One region of the Exiguobacterium sp. QJM3NY_9 genome, then DNA from elsewhere that is predicted to be linked to it. Evidence: riboswitches for the same ligand, from Rfam matches in the RefSeq annotation. Region 1 holds a riboswitch; the other holds the start of a gene.
What was found. Region 1 has a riboswitch for thiamine pyrophosphate ahead of AC0VYQ_RS08290 (ECF transporter S component). Riboswitches for the same ligand answer to the same signal wherever they lie in the genome.
Positions count from the first base shown of each region.

Region 2: linked by a shared signal. The riboswitch ahead of AC0VYQ_RS06450 (3-oxoacyl-ACP reductase) and the one ahead of AC0VYQ_RS08290 (ECF transporter S component) in region 1 are both predicted to bind thiamine pyrophosphate.

Region 1 is NZ_CM149679.1:1,586,520-1,592,286, forward strand. It holds gene AC0VYQ_RS08275 (NAD(P)/FAD-dependent oxidoreductase) at 1-1,012, opposite strand, end outside; gene AC0VYQ_RS08280 (energy-coupling factor transporter transmembrane component T family protein) at 1,090-1,815, opposite strand; gene AC0VYQ_RS08285 (ABC transporter ATP-binding protein) at 1,781-3,346, opposite strand; gene AC0VYQ_RS08290 (ECF transporter S component) at 3,343-3,921, opposite strand; TPP riboswitch at 4,021-4,119, opposite strand; gene AC0VYQ_RS08295 (50S ribosomal protein L25/general stress protein Ctc) at 4,211-4,849, opposite strand; gene AC0VYQ_RS08300 (DEAD/DEAH box helicase) at 5,190-5,767, opposite strand, start outside.
Region 2 is NZ_CM149679.1:1,294,838-1,300,604, forward strand. It holds gene adhE (bifunctional acetaldehyde-CoA/alcohol dehydrogenase) at 1-2,388, shown strand, start outside; TPP riboswitch at 2,537-2,637, shown strand; gene AC0VYQ_RS06450 (3-oxoacyl-ACP reductase) at 2,757-3,527, shown strand; gene AC0VYQ_RS06455 (LLM class flavin-dependent oxidoreductase) at 3,565-4,884, shown strand; gene AC0VYQ_RS06460 (hypothetical protein) at 5,050-5,767, shown strand, end outside.

The sequences.
Region 1 (5,767 bases):
CGATCCATTGTTTCAAACGCCAGCTCAAATGATTCGTCTGATAGTGTCGTCCGTAAAGCAAGGTCCCTTGCTGATGTCCCATCGAAAGAATCGTCAAGTAACGCGTTTGCGGCCGGAACGTCCGCAAACGTTCCTGATTGACGAAACGAAGGAGATTCTCAAGCAAGACCGGTGCTTGCCGGACGGCGGTTACACCGTTCTTCGGTGTGTTCGGATATGCGGCGAGCGTCGCACAGTCCCCGACGGCAAACAGAGAAGGGTCCTCGAGCGACTGGAACGTCTCGTGAACGAGCAAAAACCCGCGCTCATCACAATAGAGGCCGGATGCCTTAAACAAATCCAGCGCTGACGCGCCACCTAAAAACAGGACGGCATCTGCTTTAAATGATTGGCCCGACTGGAGCCGGACGGTTTGCTCATCAAGAGAGAGGAACCGGTCGACGATGCGTGTCACGCCCAGCGTATCCAACCGGTCAAGGATGCTCGCTTCTGCCGGGTGTCCTGCGAGGAGCGATTCATCATGGACGAGTGTGACCGGACAACCGTCCGATTGGAATGAGGCGGCCATCTCGATTGCAGCAGCACCGCTCCCGACGATGACGGGCGACGATGCCTCTTTAAACTGACGGAGCGCCTGATCGATTTGATAATTCGGCTTGATTGTGACGCGTGACGTTGCATCTGAGACATTCCAGTCATTCGAACCGATGTTACACGATACGACGTCGTAAGAAATGATTTCGCCTGACTGACAGAAGACTTGTTTCGTTTGCGGATCGATGCGCGTGACACGGTCCTCCATCAATGTCTTTCCGTGACGCGCACAGAGTGCTTTGACATCGACCCGGGTCTCCTCGAGTCGATACGTGCCGTCCGCAAGACCGGAGAACATTCCTGAATAATACTGATAACGGGACGGATTGATGACGATCCATTCAACATCCGGATGCGTTCCTTCCTTGATACATTCTAAATGGGCATGACCTGCCCCGACTAATACGATTCGTTTCAAACCTTCACCTACTTCTTTAAATTAACTGCTTCCGAAACTATGATTCCCTGAATCCGTCTGCGTTAATCTAATGAATGTCATAGGACAATCCGAAGCAGGCTCGCCACGAGACAAACCAGACAAAAAAACACTTGGTCGTGACGCGTCACGACCGGACGAACATAATACGTCCGCTCGGCCTGAAACCGACGCGCTTCCATCGCAATCGCGATTTGTTCCGAACGCATGATACTGTTCGTAAAAAGCGGTAAACTGATGGCGAAAAACGTCTGCCATGGCCAAATCGAGTGCTGTTGGCGGACCCGCCGTGCTTGACAGATTGTTCTTATTTCCTGCTGGAAGATCGGAATAAAACGAATCCCTGCTAAAAAGCCGTATGCGAGACGGTCTGGAAGGCGGCACTGATGAATCAGGCTCATGACGAACCGGGTTTGGTCGGTCGTCGCGATGAACGTCAAACTGAGGAAGACGAAGGCGAGCATCCGCAGTGCGATCAACCAGGCGTGACCGATACTTTCTTCCGTCACGCGAAACCAACCGAATGACCAAACTTCCGTACTGCCTTTTCCGAAGGCTGCCATCATCCAAAATGTCAGCAAGAACAAGACGAGGTAGGGGGAGACCCGTTTGGCGAGCATCAACAGTGACCAACCGGAGCAGCCCAATCCGACCGCAGCGAGTAAAAGTAAGGCTATCGTTTCGCGTAACGTCGGTGCCGCAATCAAAAGCACCATCACATACAGGAGGGCACCGAGCTTGAGTGCCGGATTAATACGCGCGAGCGGGGAGTCGTTTTCCTGCACGACGTTTCACCTCCTCGAGTTGCTGATACAAATACGATAACGGACGAGAGAGTTGGTTATGCTCGAGTAACGTCTCGTCTTTAAACAAAGTGTCCGGTGTGCCGTCGAACTGAAGTCGCCCGTCACCAAGGACGAGGACCCGGTCGGCATACTGGTGGACCAGCTCCATGTCATGCGTCACCATGATCAGCGTCGTCCCGTTTAATCGCGCCTGCTCGAACATCTCGATGAGTTGACTTGTCGTCTCGGCATCTTGACCGAACGTCGGTTCATCGAGCAACAGGACGTCTTTTGGCTCTAACAACATCGTCGCGACGCTGAGCCGTCGCTTTTGACCCATGCTCAGGGCGAGGGGCGACTGACGGGCGACATGGGTTAACCGGTAGGATTGCAACGCCGTTTCAATCCGCTCCGGCGTCGGTGCATCCATGCTGATTACGAGCTCGTCTTCGACCGTCTGCTTGAGAAATTGGAGCTCTGGCTGTTGAAAGACGAATCCGACGTGTCGGTAATAGCTCCGACTTTTCCATGCCCGCAGTTCTTTTTCGAACAAGCGGACCGTACCGCCTTGCGCCGGAATCAATTTCGCCAGTGTTTCGAGCAACGTGCTTTTCCCGGCACCATTCGATCCGACAACCATGATCCACTCTCCGCCGTGTGTTGCAAGCGACAGGTCGTCGACAATCACTTGCTTACGGCGTCCTAACGAGGTACGCGTCAGCGCGAACGTATTGTCGTGCCGAACCGGAGGACGGATGTTAGTCACTTTTCGTAACCGCCCCGCCTGGGAAGAAGCGGGGGGCACGGTTTCCAGTTCATACGGGTAGAGGAGCGGTGTCGCAATGCCGCGTCGTTCAAGTTCATCGCGATGCTGACCGAAGACATCAAGCGGCGGACCATCGCGTAAAATCGTTCCGCCGTGATCGAAGACGAGCACCCGGTCACTGAACGTCACACAGCGGTCAAGCTGATGTTCAATCAGAACGAGCGTCAACGTCCGGTCGTGATGGAGTTCCTCAATCAGCTGCATCAAAACCCGATGTCCTGCCGGATCGAGTTGCGCCGTCGGTTCGTCAAGCAATAGAATATCCGGCTCAAGGGCTAGGACGCAGGCGAGGGCGAGTCGTTGTTTCATCCCTCCTGACAGTTGCATAATCGGTGTCGTCAGCGGCACGTCCAGGCCGACACGTGCCAGTACGGCGTCAATCCGGTCATCCATCTGACTGCGGTCGACTGAGCGATTTTCAAGACTAAAGGCAACTTCCGCTCCGACGGTCTGCATGCAGAACTGGTCGTCCGGATTTTGAAAAAGGATTCCGACCGTCCCATTCGTTTTGCAGTGGCCGCTGACATCGGCTTCAATCGCGTCAGGTAATAAACCGGCGAGAACATGTAAAAACGTCGTTTTCCCACTGCCGCTCGGTCCGACGAGCAACGTCGTTTCCCCTTCGTGTAGCGTCACCGTCACGTGGTGCAGGACGTTGTCATGTTGCCCCGGATAGCGGACAGACAAGTCGTTACAATGAATCATGCCGCATCCGGTTTCTGCCGCTTACGCCCGATCGCATAACCGTTCAACGTCCCTGTCTTGACGAGCGCATCGACGATGACTTTTGCAAGTAATCCACCGAGCAATGCACCGCTGACGAGTTGAAGGGAAAACGTCAACAGAAGTGTCGTCGTCGTATAGTAGGCGAAACCATTGACGACAAGACTATAGACCATACTGCCGATTGCGGCGAACATTCCGGATAGAACTAACGTCATTGTGTTGAACTTCCGGTATCCGAAGAGGGCAAAAGCGATTTCGGCACCGATTCCTTGAGCGAAACCAATCAATAAGGCCGATAATCCGAAGTGACTCCCCGTGAATAATTCGACAGCCGCGGCGACGACTTCTGCAATCAGTGCTGCCCCGGGCTTTTGAATGATGTAGGCGACAAGCGGACTCGCGATGACCCAAATCCCGAACATCCAGTTCGATCCGACCGGTCCGAAGATCGCGGAAATCGGTAACCACAATGTCGACCACCCTAAGTAGAGTACCCCGCAAGCAACCGACAACATCATCATGACGATGATTTCTTTCATTTTCCAACTGTTCATGTTCCTATCTCCCTTTGGCACAACCACCAGACAAACAAAAAGACCGCCCTCTATGAAAGAGAGCGGTCGCTGAATCTGCAAACATGCAGAAAAATTGAACGAATTACCGCTCCACTTTCCTACGCTAGTATGAACTAGATCAGGTTCAAAGGGTCCGAAGTGAATCGTCTCAGCCAATGGGCTCCCCTAGTGGATGTGCATATAATGTGTACGCTATTTACTGTACCGACTCTACTGACAGTTGTCAATACAGATAAAAAAACCCTCCGCGAGGGGAGGGTAAGAAAAATTATTCTTTTTCTTCCGTTTGTTCTTCAGTAGAAACTTCTTCTGTCGCTTCAGCTGGTTCTTCAGCATCTGCTTCTTCGAGATCCGCTTCAAGTGTCGATTCGACGACGGCAACGACTTGAATGTCACCTTCCGTAACGATACGGTATTCTTTTTCTTCCGGTAAATCCGAAACCGATAGAGAATCACCGAGGTTAAGATTTGTCACATCGACTTCGACGCGTTCCGGTAATTTATCTGGTGTAGCTGCAACTGTTACTTTAAAGAGTGTTTGTGAAAGATATCCACCAAGTTTTGCACCAGCCGCTTCGCCGACGAGGACGATATCTGTTTCGACTTCTGTTTCTTCATCCATTTTAACAGCGATGAATTCAACGTGCTTGATTGTTGGTGTGAAGATATCCATATCGAGTTTGTTGATCAGTGTGTTGACTTTTTTACCACCGATTTGAAGTGCAACAAGTGCATTCTCACCATGTTCACGAACGACTTTGATCAATGCTTTTTCGTCAAAGGCAATCGGTGTACTTTCCACTTTGTAACCATACACGACACCAAGAGCTTTTCCTTCATGACGTAATTGCTTTCTAAGTGAGCGTGGGCGTACTTCGCGTTCTTCTACTTTTAATGTTACTGACATGTTCATTTCCCCCTTGAATTTGGTATAGCCCTCAAAAGGTAATGAAGAAAGGAGTGGAACGAATCGTTCCGGATCAAGACAGTGCATCGAATGCTATTTCAAATTGATTTCATAAAAAATGAAGATCGAAGTGAGTGGTTAGCATTTCTCTCCCAGGTCATTACGCTGATATTGAGAAACATGTGGTTGTAAAAGCAACTCGCTGATGCGGTGCTATGATAGTTATACCCCCGTAACATTAAAAGCTAAACATCAACCGGCGAAAAAACGATAGCCAGAAACCTGTTCTCCCTAGAGCAGCAACGGTTTACATCATGTAAAGAAATCGGTGCCTTTCCTCTTATTCAAGCAATTGAACCATCTCATCGACCGATAACGCAAGTGACGCCGGTTGTTCAAGTATGTCCGTCACGAGTGTCGCCTTCCGCTCCTGCAGCTCGATGATTTTTTCTTCGATTGTGCCTTTCGTGATTAATTTAATGACTTCGACCGTCTGTGTTTGTCCCATCCGGTGTGCCCGGTCAGCCGCTTGCTGTTCGACAGCCGGATTCCACCAACTATCATATAAGATGACGGTATCCGCCGTCGCCAAGTTCAGTCCGGTGCCGCCCGCCTTCAGTGAAATCAAAAACAGATCGACTTCGCCTGCATTAAAACGGTCGCAGCGTTCGAGACGCTCCGCAATCGGTGTATCCCCGCGCAGTTCGAAATGGGGAAGGTGTAACTCATGCAGGTCGTTCCGAATCAAATCGAGCATTTTTGTAAACTGTGAAAAAATTAAGATCCGTTTGCCTGCTGCCCGTTTTTCTTGAATCAAGGCGAGCAACCGGTCCCGTTTCGCCGACCGGCCACGGTAGTTTTCGACGAACAGACGGGGATCGCAACAGATTTGCCGGAGCCGGGTCAATCCGGCGAGTA
Region 2 (5,767 bases), 290 kb from region 1:
GTCTTTGAAGATAAAATGATTAAAAATATGTTTGCGACGGAATATATCTATAACAGTCTCCGTGAAGAAAAAACGGTCGGCATCTTAGAAGAAGATGTTCAAAACGGACTAACATATATCGCAGAACCGGTCGGTGTCGTCTGTGGCGTCACACCTGTGACGAATCCGACATCAACGACGATGTTCAAAGCGTTGATCGCGATTAAAACACGAAACCCGATCATCTTCGCCTTCCACCCGTCAGCGCAAAACTGCTCACTCGAAGCAGCGAAAACATTACGTGACGCGGCTGTCAAAGCAGGCGCACCGCGTGACTGCATCCAGTGGGTCGAACAACCGTCACTCGAAGCAACAAAAGTCTTGATGAACCATACGGATATCGCGATGGTCCTTGCGACCGGCGGAGCCGGCATGGTCAAATCAGCCTATTCAACAGGAAAACCGGCACTCGGTGTCGGACCAGGGAACGTTCCATGTTACATCGAAAAAACAGCGAAAATCAAACGTGCCGTCAGTGACCTTGTCCTCTCCAAAACGTTTGATAACGGCATGATTTGTGCATCGGAGCAAGCGGTCATCATCGATCAGGAAATCTACGCGGAAGTTCGGGCGGAGATGGAAGCACTCGGTTGCTACTTCTGTACAGCAGATGAGAAAAAACGTCTCGAAGCGCTCGTCATCAAAACCGATACATGTGCCGTCAATGCCGACATCGTCGGGAAACCGGCAACCTGGATCGCAGCAAAAGCCGGCATCGACGTCCCGAGCAATACCGTCATGCTTGTCGCAGAACTTGAAAAAGTCGGCTCAGAAGAACCCCTCTCACACGAAAAACTAAGCCCTGTCCTTGGTGCGTATAGCGTCCAATCAACGGAAGATGCGTTCCATGTCGCCGAACGGATGCTTGAAATCGGTGGCCTCGGTCATACGGCAGTCATCCACACGACGAATGACGACTTGATGACGGCATTCGGAATGCGGATGAAAGCCTGCCGGATTCTCGTCAACAGCCCGTCAGCACACGGTGGGATTGGTGATCTGTATAACGAATTGACACCATCACTGACACTCGGTTGCGGCTCTTACGGGAAAAACTCCGTCTCTGAAAACGTAACGGCGAAACATCTACTCAATGTCAAGAAGGTGGCGAGACGACGCGTGAACATGCAGTGGTTCAAAGTACCGGAAAAGATTTTCTTTGAAAAAAATTCAGTCCAATACTTGAAATCGATTCAAGATGTCTCCCGGGCATTGATCGTCACCGATCAAGCGATGGTCGAGTTCGGCTACGCGGATAAAGTCATCCGCAACTTACCGGCAGGCGTCAGCTACCGGATTTTCGACCAAGTCGAACCGGATCCATCGGTTGCAACGGTTCAGACAGGAGCGCAAGCGATGCGCGACTTCAAACCGGACTTGATCATCGCCCTTGGTGGCGGATCAGCGATGGATGCAGCGAAAGGCATGTGGCTCTTCTACGAGCAACCGAACGAAACGTTCTCGAACTTACGTCAAAAGTTCCTCGATATCCGGAAACGGGCTTATAAATTCCCGGCGCTTGGTAACAAAGCGAAGTTCGTCGCCATTCCGACGACGTCCGGAACAGGATCTGAAGTCACACCGTTTACCGTCATCACGGATAAAGAGAAAAACGTCAAGTATCCGATTGCTGACTATGCGTTAACACCAGATGTCGCGATCATCGATCCGGAATTCGTCATGACGGTCCCGGCATCAATCACGGCGGACACCGGAATGGACGTCTTGACACACGCAACGGAAGCGTTCGTCTCTGTCCTCGCGAACGACTATACGGACGGACTGGCATTAAAAGCGATCAAGATGATTTTCGATTACCTGCCACGCGCTTATGCGAATGGTGACGATGCCGAAGCACGCGAAAAAGTTCACAATGCGTCAACGATGGCCGGAATGGCGTTTGCCAATGCCTTCCTCGGAATCAACCACTCGATCGCACACAAAATCGGTGGGGAGTTCCACACGCCACACGGTCGGACGAATGCAATTCTGATGCCACACGTCATCCGCTACAATGCAGCGAAACCGACGAAACTTGCTTCGTTCCCGAAATATGAATCATTCATCGCTGATGAACGGTACGCAGAAATCGCGCGTTATCTCGGACTACCGGCAGCGACGACGGAACAAGGTGTCGAATCACTAATCCAAGCGATCACAGAACTCGGACAACAGTTGAACATCAAAATGTCATTCAAAGCCCAAGGCATCAAAAAAGCCGACTTTGAAGCAAAACTCGACAAGATGGCAGTCGATGCATTCGAGGATCAATGTACGACAGCGAATCCGAAAATGCCGCTCGTGACGGAACTTCGGAACATCATGGAACTTGCCTACGAAGGCGTATAACAGAGAAATAAATCATGGCAATCAAAAGAGCCTTGCTTCCGGTCGACGGAGGCAAGGCTTTCGTTCGTAATCGAAAGAGACACCGACAAAACTGTCCTGTCATTATTGACAGATATTTCTAAGACCGCTAAAGTGAAGGTAACTTGAATAGAATCACTAGGGGTGTTACTAAACTGAGATGAGTAAATACTCAAACCCTTTGAACCTGAACTAGTTCGTACTAGCGTAGGGAAGTGTAGACTCTAATAAACGAGCGAAGACCAGTCTGTCGGTTTTTTGTTATGTGATTATTTAGACGTGCGCAACTTTCCTTTTGGAGAGTTGCGCTTTTTTTGTTTACGACTTCGCTATTTAAGTTGCAAAAGACGATGAAGGAGTGGAAGACAGTGAACAGAACAGTGTTAGTGACGGGAAGCAGTCGGGGACTTGGCGCGACGATTGCAAGAGTATTGGTGAACAACGGGTTTAAAGTTGTGATTAATTATTATAAGAGCAAGGATGCGGCAGAGGACCTCGTAAATGAGCTCGGTGCAGAACATGCCATTGCCCTGTATGCGGATGTCACGAAGCGAGAAGACGTCGAGACATTGATGCAGTTAGCGACAGCTCATTACGAACAAATCGATGTCGTAATCAATAATGCCTTAGTCGATTTTAAGTTCGATCCGCGCGCTCAAAAATCATTCATCGATTTGGAATGGGAAGATTATCAAAAACAGTTGGATGGCACGTTGAAAGCAGCGTTCCACGTCGTGCAAAGTGTCCTGCCGCAGTTCATTGAACGAAATAGCGGCACCATCATCAGCATCGGCACGAATCTGTATCAAAACCCGGTAGTTCCCTATCACGAATATACGACGGCAAAAGCAGGGTTGATCGGCTTTACGCGTAATCTTGCATCAGAGCTAGGACAGTACGGCATAAACGTGAATGTCGTCTCCGGCGGCTTGTTGAAAGTGACGGATGCCAGTGCTGTGACGACTGCTGAAGTATTCGATTTAATTGCCCAATCAACTCCGTTAAAAAGAGTGACGACGCCGGAAGAGGTGGCGCAATTGGTCGCCTTTTTAGCGTCAGAAGCCGCCTCTGGCATTACTGGTCAAAATCTAACCGTAGATGGCGGATTGACGATGAACTGATGTCAGCGCTCAGGAGAAAGGAGTCAGGGACCTAAAGATGACGAAAACGAAGCAGTTAAACATCGGTGTTTTATTGTACGGCTGTGGCCATCATCAAGCGGCATGGTTAATGCCGGATTCTACGATTGAAGAAATCGGGGAGAGCGGTTATTATCAGCGATTGGCTCAACTAGCGGAAGCGGGTTGCCTGGATGCTGTATTTTTTGCTGACAATCAATCTTTTCCTGCTGCAAACGCAACTGAACTACCTGCCTTTTGGCTCGATCCTGTAATCAATTTAACCGCTATTTCTCAAGTAACCCATCATATCGGGTTAGTTTCAACGATATCGAGTACGTTTTCAAATCCGTATACAGCGGCGAGACAACTGTTAAGCCTTGATCACGTGACGAACGGGCGTGTCGGCTGGAACCTGGTGACGTCGATGACGGACTGGGAAGCGTTAAACCATAGTATGGATAGGCTCCCTGCAAGGGACGAACGGTATCAAAAGGCGGATGAATTTGCGTCTGTAATGGAAAAATTATTTTTATCCTGGGATCGAGCTGATTTCCTTTCGAGCCGGACGGACAACCGGTTAATTGATCCTGAAAAGATTCAACCATTCCATCATAGCGGGACCTACTTCAACGTAAAAGGTCCTTCGTCTACACCGCGTAGTCCTCAAGGGAAGCCGGTGGCAATGCAGGCGGGTGCATCTGCCCAAGGGATTGCACTTGCATCAAAGCACGCGGATGCCGTCTATTCGGTGTCGTGGAATGTAAAGCAAGCGAAAGCATTCCGGGAAAGTCTACAGAAACAAATCAAAGAAAGTGAGTCACCGGAGCGGCAGATTAAAATCTTTCCAGGATTGGTTACATACGTCGGTCGAACCCGGGAAGAGGCGCTGGCGAAGAAAGCCGAACTGGATGAAAAATTACCGGTCGCGAATGCCTTGAAGCAACTGAGTTTCTTTTTGCAACAGGACTGTTCTGATTGGGATCTTGACAAAGCGGTGCCGTCCTTACCGCCTGTCGATGCGTTTTCAGGACCGGTCGGACGCTATAAAACGATTCTTGAAATCATCGATGATACAAAGCCTACACTAAGAGAACTGTTAGGTTATCTGGCAGCTGGTGGGGGACACCTGACACTGATAGGTACACCGGAAGAAATCGTCGATCAGATGGAGCTTTGGTTTGAAATGGGTATCGCAGACGGATTCAATCTGATGCCGCCGTCACTCCCGTCAAGCTTAGAGGATTTTGTAGATCTGATCGTTCCTGAACTGCAAAAAAGAGGGTTGTTTAGAGAAGCCTATCAAGGGACTACGCTTCGGGAACACTTTGGTTTAGCTCAGGTGGGGAGTCGGACGTGAAAAAAATCGTAAACTAAGCGTTCCTGCCAACCAGAGTCGGAGTCAGGGAAGTAGCCCGTTCGTCATGAACGGGCTACTTTTTGGATTTACTGCAGAAGATTCGTTTTCAAATCACCCGGAACAGGAATAACTATACAAACAATCTAGTCAAGGGGAGGCGCTTTTATGGAGCGGAGGCAACAGCGAAAGGAACGCTCGCATATGTTACGCAATATCTTGTTTGGTATAGGACTCGCTTGTATTGGTTTTCTCGTCCTGTTCGGTGTCATGACCGTTCTCGTCCAACAAATCGAGAAATCTGCCGATTACCAGGCGTTCGTCGAACTGATGCAGGACGCGGATGTCTCGTGGACGACATTGGAATTGACCCTCGTATTCCTCCTGTTTTTCATCAGCGGAATGGCTGTCACGTTGCCGGAAGCCGTCAAAGAGGGATTGACGAATCAACTGATTGGCGCAAATGATACAGGGAACATCTTATCGATTTTCGGAATCGATCTCAATCAAGTCTTGGAACCCCTGTCCTTCCGCGCCGAATATGGAAGTCCCTTTTTATCGATTTTCGGAATCGGTCTATTCCTAATCTTATTCTTAGTTTTACGGATCGGCGCAACGCGTGTGACCTGGACGATTCGAACAGTCAGCTTTTTAGCGGCGAGTTTCGTCTTGTTTGCATTTACGTTCAACACAGCACTCGGCATTGATGTGCTGACAATTGATCAAGCGACCGTCTGGAACGGAATCTTCATTTTACTCTTTTTGACAGGTCTATTTTATCTCGCGTTTTATCCACGACAACTGTCCGGTATGTCAGCCGCGGCCCGTGCTGCGATCATTATCCTGATGGTCGCAAGTAGTGCACAACTGTTCTTTACGGTGACGG